Regions from separate parts of the Stackebrandtia soli genome, predicted to be linked through region 2. Evidence: riboswitches for the same ligand, from Rfam matches in the RefSeq annotation. Region 2 holds a riboswitch; the other holds the start of a gene.

Region 1 (10,617 bases), on a different contig from region 2:
CATTCACCCGCCGGAGCAGGAGAAGCGCTACTTCTCGTGGGTGGACAACCTGCTCGACTGGTGCATCTCTCGGCAGCTGTGGTGGGGCCACCGGATTCCGATCTGGTACGGCCCCGACGGTGAGATGGTGTGCGTCGGTCCGGGTGAGACCGCGCCGGAAGGCTACACACAGGACCCGGACGTGCTGGACACGTGGTTCTCGTCGGCGCTGTGGCCGTTCTCCACTCTCGGCTGGCCCGAGAAGACACCGGCGTTGGACAAGTTCTATCCGAACACGGTCCTGTCGACGGGTTACGACATCATCTTCTTCTGGGTGGTGCGGATGATGATGTTCGGCATCTACGCCACCGACAAGGCGCCGTTCAGCGACGTGTTCCTGCACGGGCTCATCCGTGACGAGCACGGCAAGAAGATGTCGAAGTCGGCCGGCAACGGCGTCGACCCGATCGACCTGATGGACGAGTACGGTTCGGACGCGTTGCGGTTCTTCCTTGCGCGCGGCAGCACCCCGGGCGGCGACATCGTCATCAACAACGAGTGGATCGCGGCCTCCCGCAACTTCTGCAACAAACTGTGGAACGCGACCCGTTTCGCGCTCATGTCCGGTGCCACCGTCGACGGTCCACTGCCGACCGAACTGTCCACGATAGATCGATGGATGCTGTCGCGGCTGTCCGCGACGATCCGCGAGGTCGACGAGCAGTTCGAGAAGTTCGAGTTCGCGAAGGCCACGGAAGCGCTGTACCACTTCGCGTGGGACGACGTCTGCGACTGGTACCTCGAACTGAGCAAGCCCGTGCTCGCGGCCGGTGGCGCGCCCGCCGACGCGACCAGGCGCGTGCTCGGCCACGTCCTCGACAACCTGCTGCGCCTGCTGCACCCGATCACGCCGTTCGTGACCGAGGAGCTGTGGTTGGCCCTCACGGGCGGCGAGGAGCGCGGTGAGTCCATCATGGTCGCTCCGTGGCCGACGGTGGGCGAGACCGACGCGGCCGCCGAGGAGACGGTGGGGCGGCTTCAGCACCTCGTCACCGAGATCCGTCGATTCCGTTCGGACCAGGGCCTCAAGCCGGGCCAGCGGGTGGAGACCCGACTGGTGGGCCTCGACTCGGTCGGCCTGGCCGCGTACGAGCCGCTGATTCGCGCCGTGGCTCGGTTGGAGCACCCGGGCGACGGTTTCACGGCTTCGGCGACTTTGGCGGTGTCGGACAGCCTGACGGCCGAGCTCGACACGAGCGGCACGATCGACGTCGCCGCCGAGCGCGCCCGTCTGACGAAGGCGCTCGCGGAGGCGAACAAGGAACTGTCGACGTGTACGGCGAAGCTCGGCAACGACGCGTTCCTGGCGAAGGCGCCGGAACCGGTGGTGGCGAAGATTCGCGGTCGCAAGGACGCCGCCGAGTCCGACATCGCCCGGTTGACGGAGCGTTTGGCGGCGCTGGGGCAGACCGCCGCGTGACGCCGTTCACGCGAGTCGATACGAGACACTGATGGGGTGGGGGCCGATTGGCCTCCACCCCATCACATTGATCGCTACTTCCGGGGAGTCCGACGTGAGCAGTGCCCGTGAGCACGCCCAGTACCTGGCGGCCGAGGCCGCGCTGTTCGCGCGGGGCTACTCGCGCATGCACTTCGATTTGGACAAGGTCAAGCGGTTGCTGGAACTGCTCGGTGATCCGCAGCGGTCGTTCCGGGCCGTTCATGTGACGGGTACGAACGGGAAGACGTCGACGGCGCGGATCACGGAGTCCTTGATCAGGGCGCATGGTCTGCGGACCGGTCGGTACACGAGCCCGCACCTGGACAGTGTCCGTGAGCGGATCACGATCGACGGCGAGCCCATCGGCGAGGCGGCGTTCACGGCGCTGTACGAGGAGATCCGCCCGTACGCGGCGATCGTCGACGCCGAGTTCGATGAGCCGTTGACGTTCTTCGATGTGACGACGGCGATGGCGTTCGCGGCGTTCGCCGACGCGCCCGTCGATGTCGCGGTCGTCGAGGTGGGGCTCGGCGGGGAGACCGATTCGACGAACGTTCTGGGCGCGGAGGTCGCCGTCATCACCCCGATCGGGCTCGACCACACGCAGTGGCTGGGGGAGACGGTGTCCGAGATCGCGCAGATGAAGTCCGGGATCGTCCACAAGGGTTCGACTTTGGTGACGTCGGAGCAGGACCCGGAGGCGATGATTCCGCTGGTCGAGCGCTGTCACGCCGTCGGGGCGAGCCTCATCGCGGAAGGCCGACGGTTCACCGTGGACGAGCGGCGGGTCGCGGTCGGCGGGCAGCAGTTGACGATCACGGCCCCGTCCGGGGCGACGTACGACGAGATCTACCTGCCGTTGCACGGCGCGTACCAGGCGCACAACGCCGCCGCCGCGCTCGCCGCCGTCGAGGTCCTGCTCGGAGCGGGGGAACCGAAGGCCCTCAACGGTGAGGTCGTGGGCGAGGGCTTCGCGAAGGCGACGTCGCCGGGCCGACTGGAGCGCGTACGCTCCGCGCCGACGGTCCTGCTCGACGCGGCGCACAACCCGTCGGGGATGACCGCGGCCGTCGCCGCGATCGAGGAGGAGTTCGCGTTCTCGCGTCTCATCGGTGTCGTCGGGGTGTTCGGCGACAAGGACGCGGCGGGCATGTTGCGGTTGTTGCGTCCCATCTGCGATCGACTCGTCGTCACCCAGTCGTCGGCGGAGCGCGCTCGCCCGGCGGCGGAGCTCGGGGCGCTCGCCCGCCAGATCTTCGAACCGGAGCAGGTGACGATCGAGCCTCGACTCGCGGACGCGATCGAGACGGCCGTTCGGATCGCGGAGGAGGACGAGGACGCGTTCGGCGGCGCGGGCGTCCTCATCACCGGTTCCGTCTACACCGTTGCGGACGCCCGGAAGCTGCTCGTCAGGGACGAGCGCTAGGCGTTCGACCCGTCGAGGACGGAACACCTTGCTCTGCTCGGTCGGGCAAAACTGTCGAGCGGAGCGAGCAGTCTGCTCGCGCGAGGGGACGGTTCGTTCGGCGTCGTGACGCGGCTCATCGACCCCGACACGGGCGGGAGGCGGCGATCCGCCACAATCGGTTCATGAGCGCTGTGGAGGTCGAGGAAGGTCGGGGCGTCGAGGACGACGAGACCCGGTCGGGGCTTAAGGACCCGGCGCGAGCAGTGGCCGCGCTCGGGGCGATCATGCTCGGGACCGAGGCGCTCGTCTTGTTGATGGCGCTCGCTCCACTGCGGATTCTTTTGGATGACAGTGGGACGGCGATCTGGGTCGTGCTCGCGTTGACGGTCGCGTGTGTGGTCGCGGCGGGGCTGATTCGGCGTCCGTGGGCGTGGCACCTGGGTTCGGTCATTCAGGTGGGCTTGCTCGCGTCCGGCGTCCTGCATTGGGCTTTGGCAGGTGTAGGCGTCATCTTCGCGATCAGTTGGGTGTTCGCGTTGTCGGTGCGGCGCAAGTTGAGCCGTCCACCGGTTCGGGTGACGCAGCGCTAACGATTTTCGGAGTGTCGACTACTCTGTGCTGTCGAAAGGTTCGTTATCGTGGGCTTGGAACCCCGTCGGGATAACGGAATCGTCTCAATCAGTACCGTGATGACAACGTTTTGTCGACTGTTGTATTTCGCGCCCGATGCCTCTAGTCTTGCCGTGGTCCGTCGCACCCACCCCAGCCGACCAACGGCTACGACGGCCCACGCTTAATCGTCTGGCGACAGGCGAACCGGGGACCCACCCGCTGCAGACGGTGCATCCGTTGGGCGGCAATGAACCGGGGTGAATCCGCGAACCAAGCGGTAGGGCGTTCTTCGGCCCGAACCCGACAGCTAACCCGGTAGGCGTTCGACGGAGAAAGACAGCGACTACGTGACACGACACTTCCTCAGCCGTCAGACGCTCCTGTTGACGGCGATCCTGTGTGCTCTGAGCCTGGTGTTCGCACAGCCCGCCGCCGCGGACCCGGATGAGGGCAGTATCGACGGTGAGCTCAGCGAGGCCATCGACGCTTACCTGGAGGCCGAACAGGTCTTGGCGGGCACCAAGGAACGGCAGAAGGAGATCAAGACCGAGATCAAGGAGGGCAAGGCCCGGATCAAGGAACTCTCCAAAGAGGTCAACGCGTTCGCCGAGGCGGCTTACCGCAACGGCGGGATCTCCTCCGCCGCGGCGATTCTGTCGACCGGCTCCCCGGAACGCGCCGTCGAGGGAATCTCGATCATCAATTATCTGGGGGAGCAGCAGGGACGGCAGATGCAGGACCTGCTGGACGCGCGCGAGAGCCTTGAGGCCGAGAAGGAGGCGTTGGCCGACGAGGTCGAGGCCGCGGCTCAGGCCGTCAAGGACATGCGGTCCGCGCGAGACCAGGCCGCGAACAACATCGCCGCGGGCGGTGGTGGCGATTCGGCCGGTCCGACCCCGGGTAACTTCCGTGCCGCCGATCCGGCGCCGCGCAACAGTGACGGGACCTGGCCGTACGAGGGCTGCGACGTCGACGACCCGACCACGAACGGCTGCATCTCCGGGCGCACCCTGCACGCGCTTCAGCAGTCGATCTACACCGGCTTCGACCGGTACACGGCCTGCTATCGATCGGCCGAGGACGGCGGTGAGCATCCACGCGGCAAGGCGTGCGACTTCTCCGTTGAGCCGGGCGGTTTCGGCGGGCACGCGGGCGGCGAGGCCTTCACCTACGGCGAGAATCTCGCGGCGTGGCTCGTGGAGAACGCGGGCGCGCTCGGCGTCCGGTACGTCATCTGGAACAACCAGATCTGGGAACCGGCCAACGGTGGTTGGGGGTACTACGCGGGATGCGGCGGCGGTAATCCGTCCTGCGACCACACCAATCACGTGCATTTGTCGATGATCTGAGCGTGACGTGATGCGCCCGCCCTGGCAAGGGGCGGGCGCATCGTCGTGTTCGGGGTATCCGTCATCGGCCGCGAACCGGCGATGACGTCGCGGCGGACCCGTGAGTCGGGTCGGGTTCCCCGGCAGGACGCGAGACCGGTGTTCGAAGCCCCGCTGGCGTACGGCGCGGGAGCTTCGAGGACGTGGTCGACGTCGTTCCGGCCCGGGCGAGAACCACCGGCCTTGAGCTTGTCTCGTTCCCTCAGATCGTGTGAGGCGAGCGGCACGTCGTCACTCGGCGGGGCGCAGGATCGCCCGCATACGGGTGTCTGCCATGCCTTCCGGCGTGCTGGAGCACGGCCGGTGATCCGACAACGCGGCCGATGGCCGTCGAACCGCGTCGGTGGTTCGATCATGAACACCGCGACACCGCCGGAACCGATCCGCCGGGGAACGAGACGGTCTCTAATCGGGGGAGGCCCTGCCGAGGATCGCGTCGACGCGGTGGACGCGGGCCGTGACCTGATCCGGGTCGAGGATGAGACACGTCGGCGCGCCGAGTTGGGTCTCGTGGACGATCTCGTCGTCGAAGACGATGACAGCCGAGTCCGTGTCCGACCACCATGACGCGATCGTGTCGTTCTTCACGAGGGACACGTCGGCGTCGGTCGAGCGCAGCGCGCGGACGGCGTCGTCGGCGTCGGTCGTCGCGTCGACGATGACCGTCCACGCCACGGTGACGCCCCGGACGACGGCCGCGGAGCAGCGGTCGATCAGGTCCCGGTCCATGTGCCGGGCGACGTCGGAGGTCACGACGCCTCGCAGGCTCGTTCCCGCTCGCGCCGTCAAGCCCAGCAACCAGTCCCTCGACTCCGTCTCGGCGATGATCTCGCCACCGTCGAGACCGTCGAGGAATCGGGCCATTCGGCGCAGTTGCGCGTTCGCGAGACCGACGGCCAGGGAGGGTGTCTCGGCGGGGACGCGGGCTCCGGCGCGGATGACGCCTTCGACGGTCGCCGAGTCGACGGGGGAGCGGTCGAGGTCGGCGAGGGCGCGCGAGATGCCGCCGAAGCGGGAGAGGCCGCGGTTGAGAATGCGCTCGGTCGTCTGGTGGTGCTGTCCCTGTCTGGACTCGATGCGTCGTAGTCGACGGTCGACCTCGACGAGGACGATGCACACGAGCGCGGCCCCGCCGACGGCGGCGGCGGCGACGAGGGCGACCGCCGTGTCCCCCGCCATGCGCGCGGCGAGCACGTGGGCGAGTGCGGCGAGCCCCGTGGCCACGGCCGATGCGAGCGCGAGCCGGGTGGTTGGTCCGGGGCGCCGTCGGACGATGGCGGGCCGGCGACGGGGTCCTGAGGGGTGAGCGGTCGCGGTGGGGGACATGACGGCACTATAGGCCGCAGCCCTGCGAAATCGTTGCAGTGGAACGAATACCCGGCGGACAGTGCGCCGAGCGGACGTGCTAAGCGGCGCCCGATGATCATCCTTTTTCGACAGTCGTGGGTGTCGGATCGCACATCGTCGCCCATCGACCGCCGCACCCACGCGGAGATATGCTTAGGCGAACTAACTTAGTCAGGCTAACTATTGAAGGGTCGTCCATGACGCGTCAACTCGCCGACGAGGTCAACCGCCTCCTGCGCGATCTCGTCCTGCTTCTGCGCCGCACCCACGTCACCGCTGACGCCAGCCCGCAGCAGCTCGCCGTGCTCGGTTCCCTCTCCGATCGGGACTGCCGGATGAGCGCCCTCGCCGACGAACACGGCGTTCGGCTGCCGACGATGACGGCGCAGATCAACCGGCTCGAACGAGACGGCCTCGTCGCCCGACGCGGTGACGCCGCCGACGCCCGCGTCGTCGTCGTCACCCTCACCGACGCGGGACGAACCACGCTCGCCGACGGCCGTGCCCGCCGCGTCGAGGCACTCGAACACCGATTGGCGACGCTCACCGACGACGATCGCGCCCGCATCGCCGCCGCCCTCCCCGCCCTGTCGAGGCTCGCGGCCGCCGAACCGACAGGAGGAGAACGATGACAGCTCCCGGCACAACGATCCTGAGGCAACCGCCCGCCGTGTGGGCGACCGCGTTCGCGGCCGTCGTCGCCTTCATGGGCATCGGTCTCGTCGACCCCATCCTCCCGTCGATCGCGACCGGCCTCCAGGCCACACCGAGCGAGGTGTCACTGCTGTTCACGAGCTACTTCCTCGTGACGGCGGTCGCCATGCTCGTCACCGGGTACGTCTCCAGCCGCATCGGCGGCAAGCGAACCCTCCTGATCGGACTGAGCCTCGTCGTGGTGTTCGCGATCCTGTCCGGGACGTCGAACTCGGTCGCCGAACTCGTCGGCTTCCGCGCAGGCTGGGGCCTCGGCAACGCGATCTTCGTCGCGACGGCCCTGGCCGTGATCGTCGGTGCCGCCAGCGGAGGAGCGGCCTCCGCGATCCTCCTGTACGAGGCGGCGCTCGGCCTCGGCATCTCCGCCGGACCGCTGCTCGGAGCCGTCCTCGGCGACTGGCACTGGCGGTACCCGTTCTACGGGACGGCCGTGCTCATGGCCATCGGATTCGTCCTGATCGCCGTCCTGCTACGGCGGGACCGCCCCACGAGCCGTACACGCCTGTCGGACCCGATTCGCGCCCTGGCGCACGGCGGTTTGTCCACGACGGCCGTCGCCGCGCTGTTCTACAACTTCGCGTTCTTCACCGTGCTCGCGTACACGCCGTTCATCCTTGGCATGACCGCGTACGGGATCGGCGCCGTCTTCTTCGGCTGGGGCGTCGCCGTGGCACTGTCCTCGGTGCTGCTGGCACCGCGCCTGCACCGCGTCATCGGCTCCGTGCCGACCATGTACCTGGCATTGGGATTCCTCGCGCTGTGCCAGATCGGCGTCGCCGTCTTCGCGGGATCGGACGCCCACGCGGGCGTCGTCACGTGCACCGTCCTGACCGGCCTCGCGATCGGCGTCAGCAACACCGTCTTCACCGAGTCGGCGATGGAGGTGTCGGACGCGCCCCGCGCTGTCGCCTCCGCCGGTTACAACTTCGTGCGCTGGCTCGGCGCCGCGTTCGCGCCCGTCATCGCCAGCCGGCTCGGAGACGAGGTCGGCGTGAGCGTCCCATACGCTCTCGGAGCGGCCTGTTGTGTCGTCGCCGTCGCCGTGCTGGCCGTCAGGCGCCGTCATCTCGTCGCACTGACGGGACGACCGGAACCCGCGCTCGCCGAGGCCGCCGTCTGAGCCGACGATCGGCACTGTCGATAAGGCTCGGGTCCGCGCCGACCCGAGCCACATCACTCGCGCCGCTTCAGTTCGGTGATCGCGAGGCCGTGCCCGTCCGGGTCGAGGAACGACGCCGCCTTCACCTCGTGAATGGCCCCGGCCAGGGCCGAACGCGGTGGGTGCGTGAAGGTGATGCCCTTGCCGCGCAGGGTGCGATACGCGACGTCGATGTCGCCGACCTCGAAGGTCAGGTGCATCACGGGATTGCCACCGGCGGGCGCGTCGTCGCGCTGCCACAGCAGGACCCGGCCGAAACCGGCCTCCAGCAGCACCGCGTCGGAGGCCCGATCGACTTCCACCAGACCGAGCAGCTCCGTGTAGAACATCAAGGATCGGTCCAAATCGGACACAACGAGGGTCGCGGCGACGTCGCGGACCGCCTCGGCGGGCAGGCCCTCCTCCGCCCCGACATACGCCGACAAGACCTCGGCCGCGCCACTCGACAGCGCCGGGATCGCGCGCGACTGCGGCTCGTCGTCCTCGTCCTCGTCGTCACGGTCGAACACGTCCAAGTCGAGGACGTCCAAGACCGCCAGGGCCTCGGCGGCGTCCACCGCGGCCTGATCGTCGTCGACGACTCCGGGGCCGGTCGCCGCGTCGAGCGTGTCCACGTCCTTGGCGGTCTGCTGTTTCGGGATCGAGACCGGTGCCGTCGTCGGCGACTCCGCCTCGGTCTCGGACTCCGCGGTCGCCTCCGATGCCGCGGCGGGCTCGGATTCCGGGCTCGTCTCGGACGCCGGTGTCGGTGCCGGTGGTTGCGCGACGGAGTGGCTCACCGCCGTCGTCACATTCGTTGTACCACCGGTCGGCGGCTCCGGGGCGGGAGCCGACTCGGGGGGCGGTGGTGCCTGCGCCGGCGTGTACAGCGGCATGCCACCGCCGAAACTCCGGTCGAGGTCGTCCAGAGAACCGAGCTCGTCGTCTCGCTCATCCTCGATCCGCAGATCGTCGACGGTGAAGTCCCGCACCGGTGCCAGCGGCTCGGAGGCCTGCGGGTACGCCTGGAAATGGGCCGCGGCGCGTGCGGCGGTCGCCAACGCGACCGACCCGCCGAGGAAGGCGAAACCGATGATCCCCGCGATGACGCTGCTCGCGCCGAGCGCGATCGACAGGGTGAAGAAGCCCAGGAGCAGTAAAGTGAACACGCCCGTCAGGCGTCCCCCGCTCCAGTACCGCATTCCCGCGATCATGCCGATTCTCGGCTGCGGCGCGCCAATGCCGCGGTCCTCCTCGCGGGCGAGGCGGTCCATCTCTGCGGTCGCCCACCAGCTGCGCCAACCCCGATACGAAGCGGACACCCGCGTTCGGGGCACGGCACGCCCCGCCGTCCGAGTGGTCGCGCGCCCAGCCCGCCCCGCCCGGGCCCGCTGCGCCTGTGCGCGGGCCTGAGCCTCCCTCGCGTGCTGCGCGTTTCGGGCGTTCGTCGTAGCCGCTCGCTGCTTCGGAGTCGGAGCCTTCGCCGCCTTGACGTTCTTCGCGGCGCGCGGTGCCGCCTTCGCCTGACGCGCGGCCTTAGCGGCCTTCGGAGCCGGTTTGGCCTGCCGGGCCGCCTTCGGGGTGGCCTTCGCGTTGTTGCGCGGTGGTTGCCGTGGCGGCTGACGCGGTGTTTGAGCCATAGTTGTGTGCCTCCCGCAGACGCATGATGTTCGATGGTACGTGTGTGTCCCGCGCGTCACAACACACCGTGGAGGGAACGCGCCCAAGCGTTTCCGCCACTTCATCCTTAATGGATGGTCCATGGCGGTCGATTCGGTCGGCACGCCGTCACCGTCTCGCCCGTGACCACGGCGTCTCTCCTCTGTCCCCACCGGGCCGGACGGCCCCGCCGAGCGACCTCTAAACTCAACGCCCCACAGTTCGGCCCCTCAAAGATGCTGCCTAGGAGCGCACCGTGTCCCAACAGACCCTCGTCCTGATCAAACCCGATGCCGTCGCCAGGGGCCTGATCGGAGAGGTCGTGTCCCGCCTGGAGCGCAAAGGGCTGACGATCGAGGAGATGCGGATGCGGACGATGGACGCGGCCCTCGCCGACGCCCACTACGCGGATCACGTCGAGAAGCCCTTCTACCCGCCGCTGAAGGAGTTCATGACGTCCGGGCCGCTCGTCGCGTTGATCGTCTCGGGTGACGAGTCCATCGCCGCCGTGCGGGCCCTCGCGGGAGCGACCGACGGGCGCAAGGCCGTGCCGGGCACGATCCGCGGCGACCTGTCGCTGTCGAACCGGGAGAACCTGATCCACGCCTCCGACTCGCCCGAGTCCGCGAAGCGTGAGATCGCCCTGTGGTTCTCCTGATCCTCCTGTCGCGCGGTCGAACGCGCGGATGATCCTCGGGTCGTCATCCTTCGACGACGCGACCGGTCCTCGCGCGGCCGTTCCGCGCCAGAGGCCTTTTAGGACCAACATCGGCCGCCCCTGGACCAGGGGCGGCCGAACCGTGTTCAGTGGGCCGTGAGTCGAAGCATGTTACCGAGAATTCGCAGCCCCGCGGAGTCGTGCGCGGTCAGG
Region 2 (10,617 bases):
GCGCGACACGGTCCGCGTCACGGTCCGCGGGCAGGGTCCGGTTGACCGGCTCCTGTCCGGCGGGCGTGACCTGGTCGACCGGCGCCTGCGCGGCGGGCGCGGTCTGGTCGGCCGGAATCGGCTGCTGCGCGGCCGGGTCCGGTGTGGTCACGCACGGGTTGATCGGCTCTTGGACCGGTTCCTCGGCGGGCAGCATGATCGGTGCGTCCGTCGGCTGCTCCGGGATGTCGATCCTAACCGGACCGTCGTCGCCCGTGGGCGTGACGAATCCGGCCTCGTCGATCGGCTGACGCCGGTCGGCGGGAGCCTGCGCGGCGGGCGCCGTCCGGTCGGCGGGTGCCTGAGCCGCAGGCGCCGTCTGGTCAGCCGGTGCCTGCGCGCCGGGCGCGGTCTGGTCGGCCGGGGCCGGCAGCTGCGCCGACGGGTCGGGCGCGGTGGCGCACGGGTGGCCGCTGGCGTTCGGGTCGACCGGCTGGTCGGCCTGAGCACCTGGTTGAGCGGGCGTCTCACCGGCGACCGGAGCCGCTACACCCGCTGGCGCCTCGGCCGGAATGTCGGCGGCTGCCGGGTGCGCCGACGCCTGCTGCGAAAGGCCGAGAGCGGCCAGACCCGCTGCGCTGGCGATCACGATGGTCGCGATCCTCCGCGATGTGATGTGCATTCTTCCCCCTGTTAGATGGATGCGATCGCGCCGCCGATGTGGACCGAAACCCGATGCGTGGGCACCTGTCTGTGCCGACGGCGCGGACGGCTCTCACCGTAGTGACGCGCGTGCGGAGGGTACCGGCAAATAGCCGAATCCGTGCATGTGCATGCGAGCGTGGTCGGTGCCGTGTTGGCCGGGAGTGCTTGCTCGACAAGGGAGTGCGCCGAGAGCGGCGGTGCGATGACCGCGTAGGTCTCGAACCGTTGGGGCGGTTCGGTCATGGGGAGTGACCGTCCCGCCGTCGCCGCGGCGGGACGGTTACCGCGTCAGAGCACGCGACCGTAACCGGCGACGGGTGCCAGGTCGACGGGCGCGACTTGGACGTTCTGTCCGGCGGTGGGCGCGTGGATGACGGAGCCGTCGCCGACGTACAGGGCGACGTGGTGCAGATCTGTGTAGTAGAACACCAGGTCGCCGGGCTGAAGCTCGTCGCGCGCGATGTGCGCGGTCACGTCGTACTGTCCGGCGGAGGAGTGCGGCAGACTCACGCCTGCCGCCGACCACGCGGCGGAGGTCAGACCGGAGCAGTCGTAACCGGGACCGGTGCCGCCCCATTGGTACGGGGCGCCGAGGACGCTGTGCGCGAAGTTGATCGCGGTGGTGGCGGCGCCGTCGAGGCCCGCCGGGATCGGGGGCGCGGGTCGGCCGCTCGGTCCGAAGTAGCCGAAGCCGGCGGCGTGCGCGCGCGCGGCGTCGAGCTCGGTGGTCGCCTCCTCGATGCGGTCCTTGAGGGTGTCGCGTTCGTCGGCGAGGGCGTCGCGTTGCTCCGTGAGGTCGTCGATGTCGCGTTGAGCGGCGTCGAGTTCGACGAGTGCGGTGGTCGCGGCGGCGACCTGGTCGCGGTGCCGGGCGGTGATGAACTCGAGCATGGTGAGCCGGTCGGCGAGGTCGCTCGGTCCGGTGGCCGTCAGGGGCGTGATGAGGGTGTTGGGGCCGTGTCGATAGAGCGCGGCGGCGAGGTCGTTGACCTCGGCTATGGCTTGGTCTCCGTCGCTGGTCATGGGGCGGAGCGTGTTGGCGAGGGTGGCGTGCCGTTCGGTGAGCTCGTCGAGGTCGGCGACGATCGCGTGATGGTTCTCGATCGTGGTTTCGAGTTCCGTCGCGACGGTGTCGATGTCTGCTTCGAGTTCGGCGACGGTCGGTTCGGCGACCGCGGGCGCGGCCATGGCCAAGGCCCCGATGAGGGCGGACGCCAGGACGGCCGGCCAGATGACATGGGGCCGTATGGTGTCGGATCGTGTCGACACGTGGGCGGTCTCCTGTGGACTGGGCGGAAGTGGCTACATAGGACAGTTCCGTGCCCTGGCCGATTGGGGTGCGGGCGGTCGAAACCGGGCCGAACCTATCAGTGTCATGGGATCGCGACGGTGCGCGACACGCGTGAAGGCCGTGGATGTCTCCATGTCTGGATACGTCGACGGGCCGGTCCCGCCTGTGGTGGCGGAACCGGCCCGTGTCGCGGTGGAGATGTGTCGGTTCAGCCGGGTCGGCCGTATCCGTCGATCGGCATCGAGTCGATGCCCACGACGGAGACGTTCTGGCCGGAGGTCGGCGCGTGCACGACGACCCCGTCACCGGCGTAGATGCCCACGTGGTTGAGCCCGTTGTAGAAGACGAGGTCACCGGGGGCGAGGTTCGCGCGGCTGACGTGCGGCATCGAGTTGTACTGCGACGCGGCGTTGTGCGGGAGGCCGACACCGGCGGCGTTCCAGGCGCCCATGGTCAGACCGGAGCAGTCCCACGCGTCGGGGCCCGCGGCACCCCAGGAGTACGGCTCGCCGACCTGCGCGTACGCGAAGGAGACGGCGTCACCCGCGGCACCGGACGGCGCTGGCGGGAACTGGGAGATGTCGGGTGCGCTCGGAGGTGACAGCTGGGCCTTGAGCTCGTCGAGGTCCGCCATCTCACCTTCGATCTTCGACTTCTTCTTGCCGATCTCCTTCTTGATCGCCTTCTGGGAGACCTTGGTTTCCTCCAGGGTCGCCAGTTCCTCTTCGAGGTTGGTCTGCGCTTCGATGAAGCGGTCGAGGTCCTCGGCCTGGGAGGCGTTCAGGGCCGACATGGCCGTGATCCGGTCGATCGCGCGGTTGGGCGATCCACCGAGGATGGATCCGACGGCACTGAGATCGTTGCCCTTGGTGTAGGCGGCGACGGCGATGTCGGTCGCGGCCAGGCGGGCTTCCTCGGCCTCTTCCTCCAATTTGGGAAGAGACTTCTCGATCTTCTTGATTCGCTTTTCGGTCTTCTTGAGGTCTTCGTTGGCGCCGTTGTAATCCTCGATGACGGCTTCGAGTTCTTCGCCGCGTTCCTTGAGTTCGGCCTCGACTTCCTCAAGGGAATCGGGGTCGGCGTGTGCCGCGCCGGGTGCGATCGAGATCAGTAGCAACGCGGTCGCGGCCGCTGCGATGAACGCGTGACGTTTCTTCACCGTCGAACGTGCTCCTTCTGGCTTTTCCGCCTACCGAGTTAGCTGACGGGTTCGGGCGGGGAAGAAGCTCTTCATGGCTCGCGTGCCGGACGAGGCATGAGTGTGCGCCCTACCGTCGACAACGGGGGTGTTGCCTGCCGACGGATTCACCCCAGGGAAACGGTTCCCCGGCTCGCCGCGCGGCGGCGATTCGGCGGTGTCGTCCGGCGGCGCCGGGGGTGGCGGACCGAGCTTTCCGAACGACGGGGCCAACAGTAGAGGGGCGTGTGGGGCCTTATCAAGGTCTGAGAGGCTGATATTTGCCGTGGTAGGGAATATTTTGCGGCCGCGTGACGGACCGGGTTCGCTCATTGACGCTGTGGTGTTCGCAACCGGCGATTTATACCCACCGGGGGTATACTGTTCCGTGGAGGTGTTCGACACATGACCGAGTACTGGTACCACACCGATCGCGAGGCGCTGCAAAAACGGCTTCGCCGGGTCGAAGGGCAGGTCCGTGGCCTGCAGCGAATGGTCGGCGAGGATGCCTACTGTATCGACATCCTTACACAGATCTCCGCCGCCAACCGCGCCCTGCAAGCCGTCGCGCTGAGCCTTCTCGAAGGCCACCTCGCGCACTGTGTCGCGGAGGCGGCGGCGGACGGCGGCGCCGAGGCCGCCGCGAAGGTCAAGGAAGCCTCTGACGCGATCGCGCGTCTCGTCCGATCCTGATACATCGAGAAAGTGACAATCATGAACACAACCACGTACCAGGTGTCCGGTATGACCTGCGGCCACTGCGCGAAGGCCGTCACCGACGAACTGACCGAGCTGGAGGGTGTCTCCTCGGTCGACGTGGACGTCGCGTCCGGCGCGGTCACGGTCTCCTCGGCCGCGCCGTTGACCTTGACCGATGTCCGCGCGGCCGTCGACGAGGCGGGTTACACCCTCGTCGAGGCGTGACGGCGTGACGGCGAGGCTCCGGGGTCGAGGCTCGCGATAGGCGGACGTTCCAGACGGCGGGCGGATCGACCACCCGAGCCGACGGGAGTTCGCTAGGCGGCGCCCAACAACGTGCCCAACCGCGGCTTGACATTCCACTGTGTTGTCAAGTCGCGGTAGTGCGCCCAGTCGGATTCCGAGGCGGCCCCACCCGTCCGGGTCGCGCGGATCAGGGTGTTGCGCGGGGTGTGAGCCGAGTCGATGAACTCGATGACGTCGACCCGGTATCCATGCAGCCGCAACAGTTGCGCGCGCAACGCGTCCGTGAGGACGTCCGCGAACCGTTCCCGCAGTATGCCGTCGCCGAGCAGCGCGCGACCCCCGTCGACGCCACCCGCCTTCAGCTGGGCGGCGAGATCGTGGTGGCAGCACGGCGCGGCCACGATGTGCCGAGCCCCCGCCGCCACACCCCGCGCCAACGCGTCATCGGTCGCGGTATCGCAGGCGTGCAGGGCCACGACGAGGTCGGCGTCCGAGACGTTCGCCTCCTCGATCGACGCCGCCTCGAATCGCAGCGTGCCGTCCATGCCGAGTTCCATGGCCAAGGCGGTGTTGCGTTCGCGCTGGTCGGCGCGGACGTCCACGCCGACCGTCGAGGCGGTCAGCCCGAGTCGAGCGGCGTAGCGACTCAGCGCGAACGTCAGATAGGCGTTGCCGCAGCCCAGATCCGCGATCGCCACAGAATCCTCATAGGACTTCAGGAGTGGGTCGACGGCGCGCAGGAAGGCGTCGACCTGGCGGCGTTTCGCCGCGCCCGCCCCCAACGCGCCGAACAGCGCGTCATCCGGCGGCATCAGGTGCGGGGCCGCCCGATCGTGGTCGAGTCGCTGCTCGTGCCCGACGTCGCTCGTGTGCACCTGAGCCTCGCCCCGTTTGGTCACCCGCAACGTCACCGTCCGAGTCGTCGTCTCGACCAGCCAGTTCCCGTACGGCTGGGCGAGCAGCTCACCGAGCGTCGCCTCCGCTTCGTCGAACGAGACGTTCGCCGTGTGCGGCCGTTGCCCGTCGTCACGGGACACCTGAAGCCGCACCCCGTCCTTCAGGCGGACCGGACGCAGCACCACCTTGACGTGCTCGGGCGGGGGCAGGCCACGACGGCGCCCCGACGCGACGGCTCGGACGAGACCCTCGGGGTCGAGGACGAGCCGACGAATCCGGTCAAGAGCTGGCTGCAAGGGTTCGGTCACCCGTCAACGGTCCCACGCCGCGTACAGCTTGTCGACGGTGAGGGCCGCGGTGTCGCGCAGCAGTGTGTCCGGCGTCAACGCGACGTTCGTCAGGGTCGACAGGAACGACACCAGACCGGGAAGGCAGTACCCGTCATCGGTGAGCGCGGACTCGCCCATCGGCGACCGTTTCGCCAGCACCTCACGCGTGTGCTGCCACGTCTTCTCGACCTCCTCCGGCGACGGCACCCCGAAGCCGTGGCCGACCGGCGCCGAATGCCGCAGCTTGATGAGGGAACTGTCCCCGAACGCCAACGCGAGCGCGTTCGCCTCCGACACGTGCGCCCGCGTCGGCTGGTCCAGGTCCACCATCACCGAACACGGGTTCACGCACGCGCCGGCGCACACCGCCACCGCGTGCGACAGGTTCGAGTGGTACCGATCCAGGTAGGTCTGCCAGCCGCGAACGTCCGAGCGGGCGATCCGCAGGGCCCGACTCGCCGCGCTCGCGTCCGGCCGATGGTGAGCGCATTCGTCGTCGCCGGTGCCGAAGCGGCTGTCCGGGCGCGCGACGTCGGCACCGATCCGGGCCGGATCCCCGGCGTGCCCCCACGCGCCCTCCCAGATCAGCAGCGGAAGGTATTCCCCCATGATGTGGACGGTCGAGACGAATCCGGCCATGTCGTGGCGGAAATGCCTGGCGGCCAGCACCTCCAGCATCAGCCGAAACGACGGGGCGAGGCTGCCGAGCGCGCCCCGGTAGCGCTCGTCGGGGCGCTGCGGCATGCGGCACGCGCGGGCGCGGTCGACGAGCGCGGTGTACTCGGGGCCGCCGTCGGCGGTGTCGGCCATGTCGAAGTCTTCGGCGTCCATGTCGACGAGCCGTTGACCGAACAGGCAGATCCGGCGCAGGCGCGCGACGGCGTCGGCGGGCAATCCCAGCATCGGCACCAGCGCGCGCACGTCACCGAACGCGTAGCGATGGCACAGGGCTTCGAGCACGTCAAGGGGCGAGGTCATAGCGCCCGAGTTTTCCATTTCGCCCGAACGGCCGTATCCTTGGCCGTCGGACCGATTCGACGGGGGTGAACCATGACACGCGACGACGCGAAACGCGTTCCCGTCGACGACGAACCACTGCTGCCGGAGCAGACCAGCGACGACACGGACGAGGGGTGGTCGCCTCCCCGTCGCCGATCCGCCCCCGTGATCTCCGCCGAGGATCAGCGACTCCTCGACGAACGCCCGCCGCACTGGGGCTGACGGCGACACCGCCCCGTCTGTTCACTATGGATTGAACGCGGGGCTACGGCGCTTCGGCACGGGTGTCACGCATGACCGGCTCGCGTGTTCGGCCCGCGCGGCGAAGCCCCTTCTGAATCGGACGGGTCGCGTTGTCCAATCGTCACTCACAGTCAGTTCTGTTGTGTCGACGGCGGACTCCCGTCTGATGGGACGTCGCGCTCCCGACGTCGATCGGGGCCATCGACGGGGCGGTCGTCTCGCGCAACCCAAGGGCGTCAATCGAACCGGCCCCGCCATGAGTCCACTTCGGTCCAAATGGACGCGGGCCGACGGCGTGCGGGCGCTCGGGGAACAGGGCCTTCGCCGTGGCGACAAGTCGTCATGGCGAGTTGTCGTCGCAGCGTATAGCGGTATTTGCGGAGATTGATCTGCAATCGTGTGTCTCACCCCAGCCCTTCGACGCACACGAAAGTTCAGACATGAGCCCCCAGCATTTCCGACGCCGTGTCGGGGCAGCGTCCGCCGTGGTGATGGCCACGGCGACCGCCCTGTTCGCCACGGCATCGCCGAGTGCCGCAGCCGGAGGACCACTCTCCGGTGAGGACACCGCGCGAGCCGACGCGGTCGTCACCCTCATCACCGGAGACCAGGCCACAGTCCACTACGACGCCAACGGAATCGCCTCTGCGGTCCTGAAGACCGAAGAGGACTACTACACGACCCGCGACGGCCAGGACCTGTACGTCGTCCCCGCGTCCGCGCAGGCCGCGATCAACGCCGGCACGCTCGACCCGCAACTGTTCAACGTGACCGGACTCGTCCGCTCCGGATACGACGACGCCAACCGCGACGACATCCCGCTCATCGTGACCGGCGCGCCCATGAAGACCCGAGGCGTCACCACCGGCGTCACCCTCGACGCGATCGGCGCCAGCGCCATCACCGTCGACAAGGACAACACCGAGTCCCTGTTCACCGCCGCCACCACCGCCCGCAGCGAGCGCAAGATCTGGCTCGACGCGAAAGTCGAGGGCTACGGCGAACTCGACCCCGCCACCGGCGTCCCCCAGACCGGCGCCGACGAGGTCTGGCTCGACGGATACACCGGCGAAGGCACCACCGTGGCCGTCCTCGACACCGGCTACGACGCCGAACACCCCGACCTGACCGGCCGCGTCGTCGGCTCCGCCGACTTCACCGAAGGCGACGGACCGTTCGACTACGAGGGACACGGCACCCACGTCGCCTCCACCATCGCCGGCACCGGCGAGGCGTCCGAAGGCAGCCGCGCCGGCATGGCACCCGACGCCGACCTGCTCATCGGCAAGGTCCTCGGCTTCGGCGGCGGTCAGGAATCCTGGATCATCGCCGGAATGCAGTGGGCCGTCGACAACGGCGCCGACGTCGTCAACATGAGCCTCGGCAGCAGCGAACCCACCGACTGCACCGACCCGATGTCCCAAGCCGTCAATGAGCTCGGCTCCGGCGACACCCTCTTCGTCATCGCCGCCGGCAACGCCGGACTCCCGCAGAGCGTGTCCTCGCCCGGTTGCGCCGACGCCGCCCTCACCGTCGGCGCCGTCGACTCCGACTCCGAGACCGCCCGGTTCTCCAGCCGCGGCCCGACACTCGACAACCGCGTCAAGCCCGACATCGCCGCCCCCGGCGTCGACATCCTCGGCGCGGCCCTCGGCAGCAGCGGCGACAACCACTACCGCCGCATGTCCGGCACCTCCATGGCGTCGCCGCACGTCGCCGGAGCCGCCGCGCTCATCAAGCAGGCGCACCCGGACTGGACCGCCCAGCAGATCAAACAGGCCCTCACCTCCGCGGTGAAGGAATCCCCCAAGGGCGGCGTCTACGACCAGGGCGCCGGCGAAATGTGGGTCCCCGGCGCGATCGACACGGACGTCATCGCCACGTCCAGCGTCAGCGTCGGCGAATTCGCCTGGCCGCACAACGGCCGCGAGACGCACAGCGAGACGATCACCTACACCAACGTCAGCGACGAGAAGGTGAAGCTGGACCTCTCCATCGACGGCCTCGTCGGCCCCGACGGATCCAAGGTCACCAAGAAGAGCGTCTTCCTCGACCGTAAGAAGGTCACGATCAACCCCGGCGAGAGCGCCGACGTCACCCTCGTCGTCACCGACCGCGTCAAGAACCTCGACGCCTCCACCTACGGCGCCATCGGTGGCCGCGTCATCGCCACCGGCGACGACGACACACGCGTCACCACCGCGTTCGGCTACCAGCTCGAACCCGAGACCGTCGACCTGACCATCAAGGCCACGGACCGCGACGGCGAAGCCGCCACCCTCGGCAACATCGTCCTGTTCCACACCGACGAACTCACCGCCCAGCAGGTCCCGCTCACCGGCGAGACCACCACGCTGCGCGTCCGAGCCGGAACCGTCTCCATCAACGGCTTCCTCGCCAAGGACCTCGGCGACTACAAGTACGAGTACACGTACGTCGGAGTTCCCGAGAAGAAGATCACCAAGAACACCACGATCGAACTCGACGCGACCGACGCCGTCGAAGTCACCGTCGACGGTGACCGCGACTTCGCCGTCGGCGGCGGCACACTCCGCTACGCCCGCATCATCGATGACTACTGGTACGTCGGCGGTTCCATCAACGCCCGCGAGGACGCGCGCCTCTACGTCGTCCCCACCGAGAAGAAGGTCAAGACCGGCTACTTCGGATTCGGCAGCTACTGGCGGATGTACGAGCCCGGCGTCGACCACGCCGACAGCTCCTACGTCTACAACCTGTCCTTCACCGAGACCGGACGCGTGACCGCGCAACAGAACCACAAGGTCACCGACCGCTCCCTCGCCAAGGTCAACGAGAACTGGTACGCCCAGGGAACCGACTCGACCTACTACGACCTCGTCACCGCGCTCGACCCCGTCACCGGCGAACAGGTCGCCGCAGGCGGCGGAACCGGCGCCGTCAACACCCCCACCGACCGCACCGCCTACTACACGCCGGACGTCGGCTGGACCCAGATGGCGTCCAGCGGCCGCATGATGGTCGAGACCTTCATCGACCCGACCCGCACCTACGAGGCCGGCGAGACCTACGAGGTCGACTGGTACCGCAGCCCCTCCCCGGGCGGCATGTTCTACGCCGCGGACGGCACCCCCGCCCGCATCGCCGAACGCCAGCACAACCTCATGGGCTTCAGCTTCTCGCCGTGGAAGGACTCCACCCCCGGACGCTCCGGCGTCGGCGGATTCGGAGACATGGGCAACCTGCAACTCAGCGAGAACGGTGTCGACCTCGGCACCAGCGCCTGGCCCTCCGGCCAGTGGGAGATCAGCGGCGAACCCGCCCGCTACGACGCCACCGTCACCCAGATGCGGATGCCCACCTCATGGAACAAGGGCTGGAACGTCGGAACCGGAACCGTCACCACGTTCTCCTTCGACTCCCAGCGCCCCAACGGCGACGACGTCACCGCGCTCCCACTCCACATGCCGACCTACACAATGGACGTCGACCGTTACAACGCCACCCCGGCGGCCAACGGCTTCGCCATCGCCGTCGACTTCGTCAACCAGGACGGACACGACCCCGCCGAGATCAAGACCGTCAAGGCGCAGATCAGCCCCGACGACATCAGCCTCTTCGACGGAACCCCGATCGAAGACCACAACTGGATCGACGTCACGGTCCAGAAGAAGGCGGGCACCTGGTACGTCCTCATCGACAACAGTGACTTCACCGGGACCTACCCGTCACTGCACCTCACCGCCACCGACTCCCAAGGCAACAGCGTCGACCAATACACGCTGAACATGTACGGAGTCGCATAACCGGTGTCCCACACCGGAAACCCCAGGGGCGGCCGCGTGCCGGGCGGCCGCCCCCTTTCCATCGTCCCTCCCGAGCCATACTCTTGGGCCGTGGAACTCGGTGCCCTGGGAATCTCGGCCGACCAAGAGCGCGCCTACCGCGCCCTGGTCACCCACGGCCCTGCCACCCCGGCAGCCCTCGCCACCGCCCTCGGCACCACCGAACCCACAGCCACGACCGCACTCACCGCACTACACCTCGCCGGACTCGCCACCGCCGAAAGCGAC

What was found. Region 2 has a riboswitch for cyclic di-AMP ahead of ACM9NP_RS22945 (C40 family peptidase). Riboswitches for the same ligand answer to the same signal wherever they lie in the genome.
Region 1: linked by a shared signal. The riboswitch ahead of ACM9NP_RS10010 (coiled-coil domain-containing protein) and the one ahead of ACM9NP_RS22945 (C40 family peptidase) in region 2 are both predicted to bind cyclic di-AMP.

What each region holds. Positions count from the first base shown of each region.
Region 1 is NZ_CBCRZX010000012.1:70,447-81,063, reverse strand. It holds gene ACM9NP_RS10025 (valine--tRNA ligase) at 1-1,459, shown strand, start outside; gene ACM9NP_RS10020 (bifunctional folylpolyglutamate synthase/dihydrofolate synthase) at 1,626-2,906, shown strand; gene ACM9NP_RS10015 (DUF4233 domain-containing protein) at 3,071-3,478, shown strand; cyclic di-AMP (ydaO/yuaA leader) riboswitch at 3,669-3,837, shown strand; gene ACM9NP_RS10010 (coiled-coil domain-containing protein) at 3,848-4,849, shown strand; gene ACM9NP_RS10005 (hypothetical protein) at 5,294-6,214, opposite strand; gene ACM9NP_RS10000 (MarR family winged helix-turn-helix transcriptional regulator) at 6,433-6,867, shown strand; gene ACM9NP_RS09995 (MFS transporter) at 6,864-8,069, shown strand; gene ACM9NP_RS09990 (VOC family protein) at 8,123-9,727, opposite strand; gene ndk (nucleoside-diphosphate kinase) at 10,003-10,404, shown strand; gene ACM9NP_RS09980 (anthranilate synthase component I) at 10,551-10,617, opposite strand, start outside.
Region 2 is NZ_CBCRZX010000069.1:2,039-12,655, reverse strand. It holds gene ACM9NP_RS22955 (hypothetical protein) at 1-628, opposite strand, end outside; gene ACM9NP_RS22950 (C40 family peptidase) at 973-1,953, opposite strand; gene ACM9NP_RS22945 (C40 family peptidase) at 2,184-3,134, opposite strand; cyclic di-AMP (ydaO/yuaA leader) riboswitch at 3,147-3,340, opposite strand; gene ACM9NP_RS22940 (metal-sensitive transcriptional regulator) at 3,558-3,845, shown strand; gene ACM9NP_RS22935 (heavy-metal-associated domain-containing protein) at 3,867-4,076, shown strand; gene ACM9NP_RS22930 (class I SAM-dependent methyltransferase) at 4,169-5,302, opposite strand; gene ACM9NP_RS22925 (hypothetical protein) at 5,306-6,301, opposite strand; gene ACM9NP_RS22920 (hypothetical protein) at 6,374-6,544, shown strand; gene ACM9NP_RS22915 (S8 family serine peptidase) at 7,006-10,350, shown strand; gene ACM9NP_RS22910 (helix-turn-helix domain-containing protein) at 10,441-10,617, shown strand, end outside.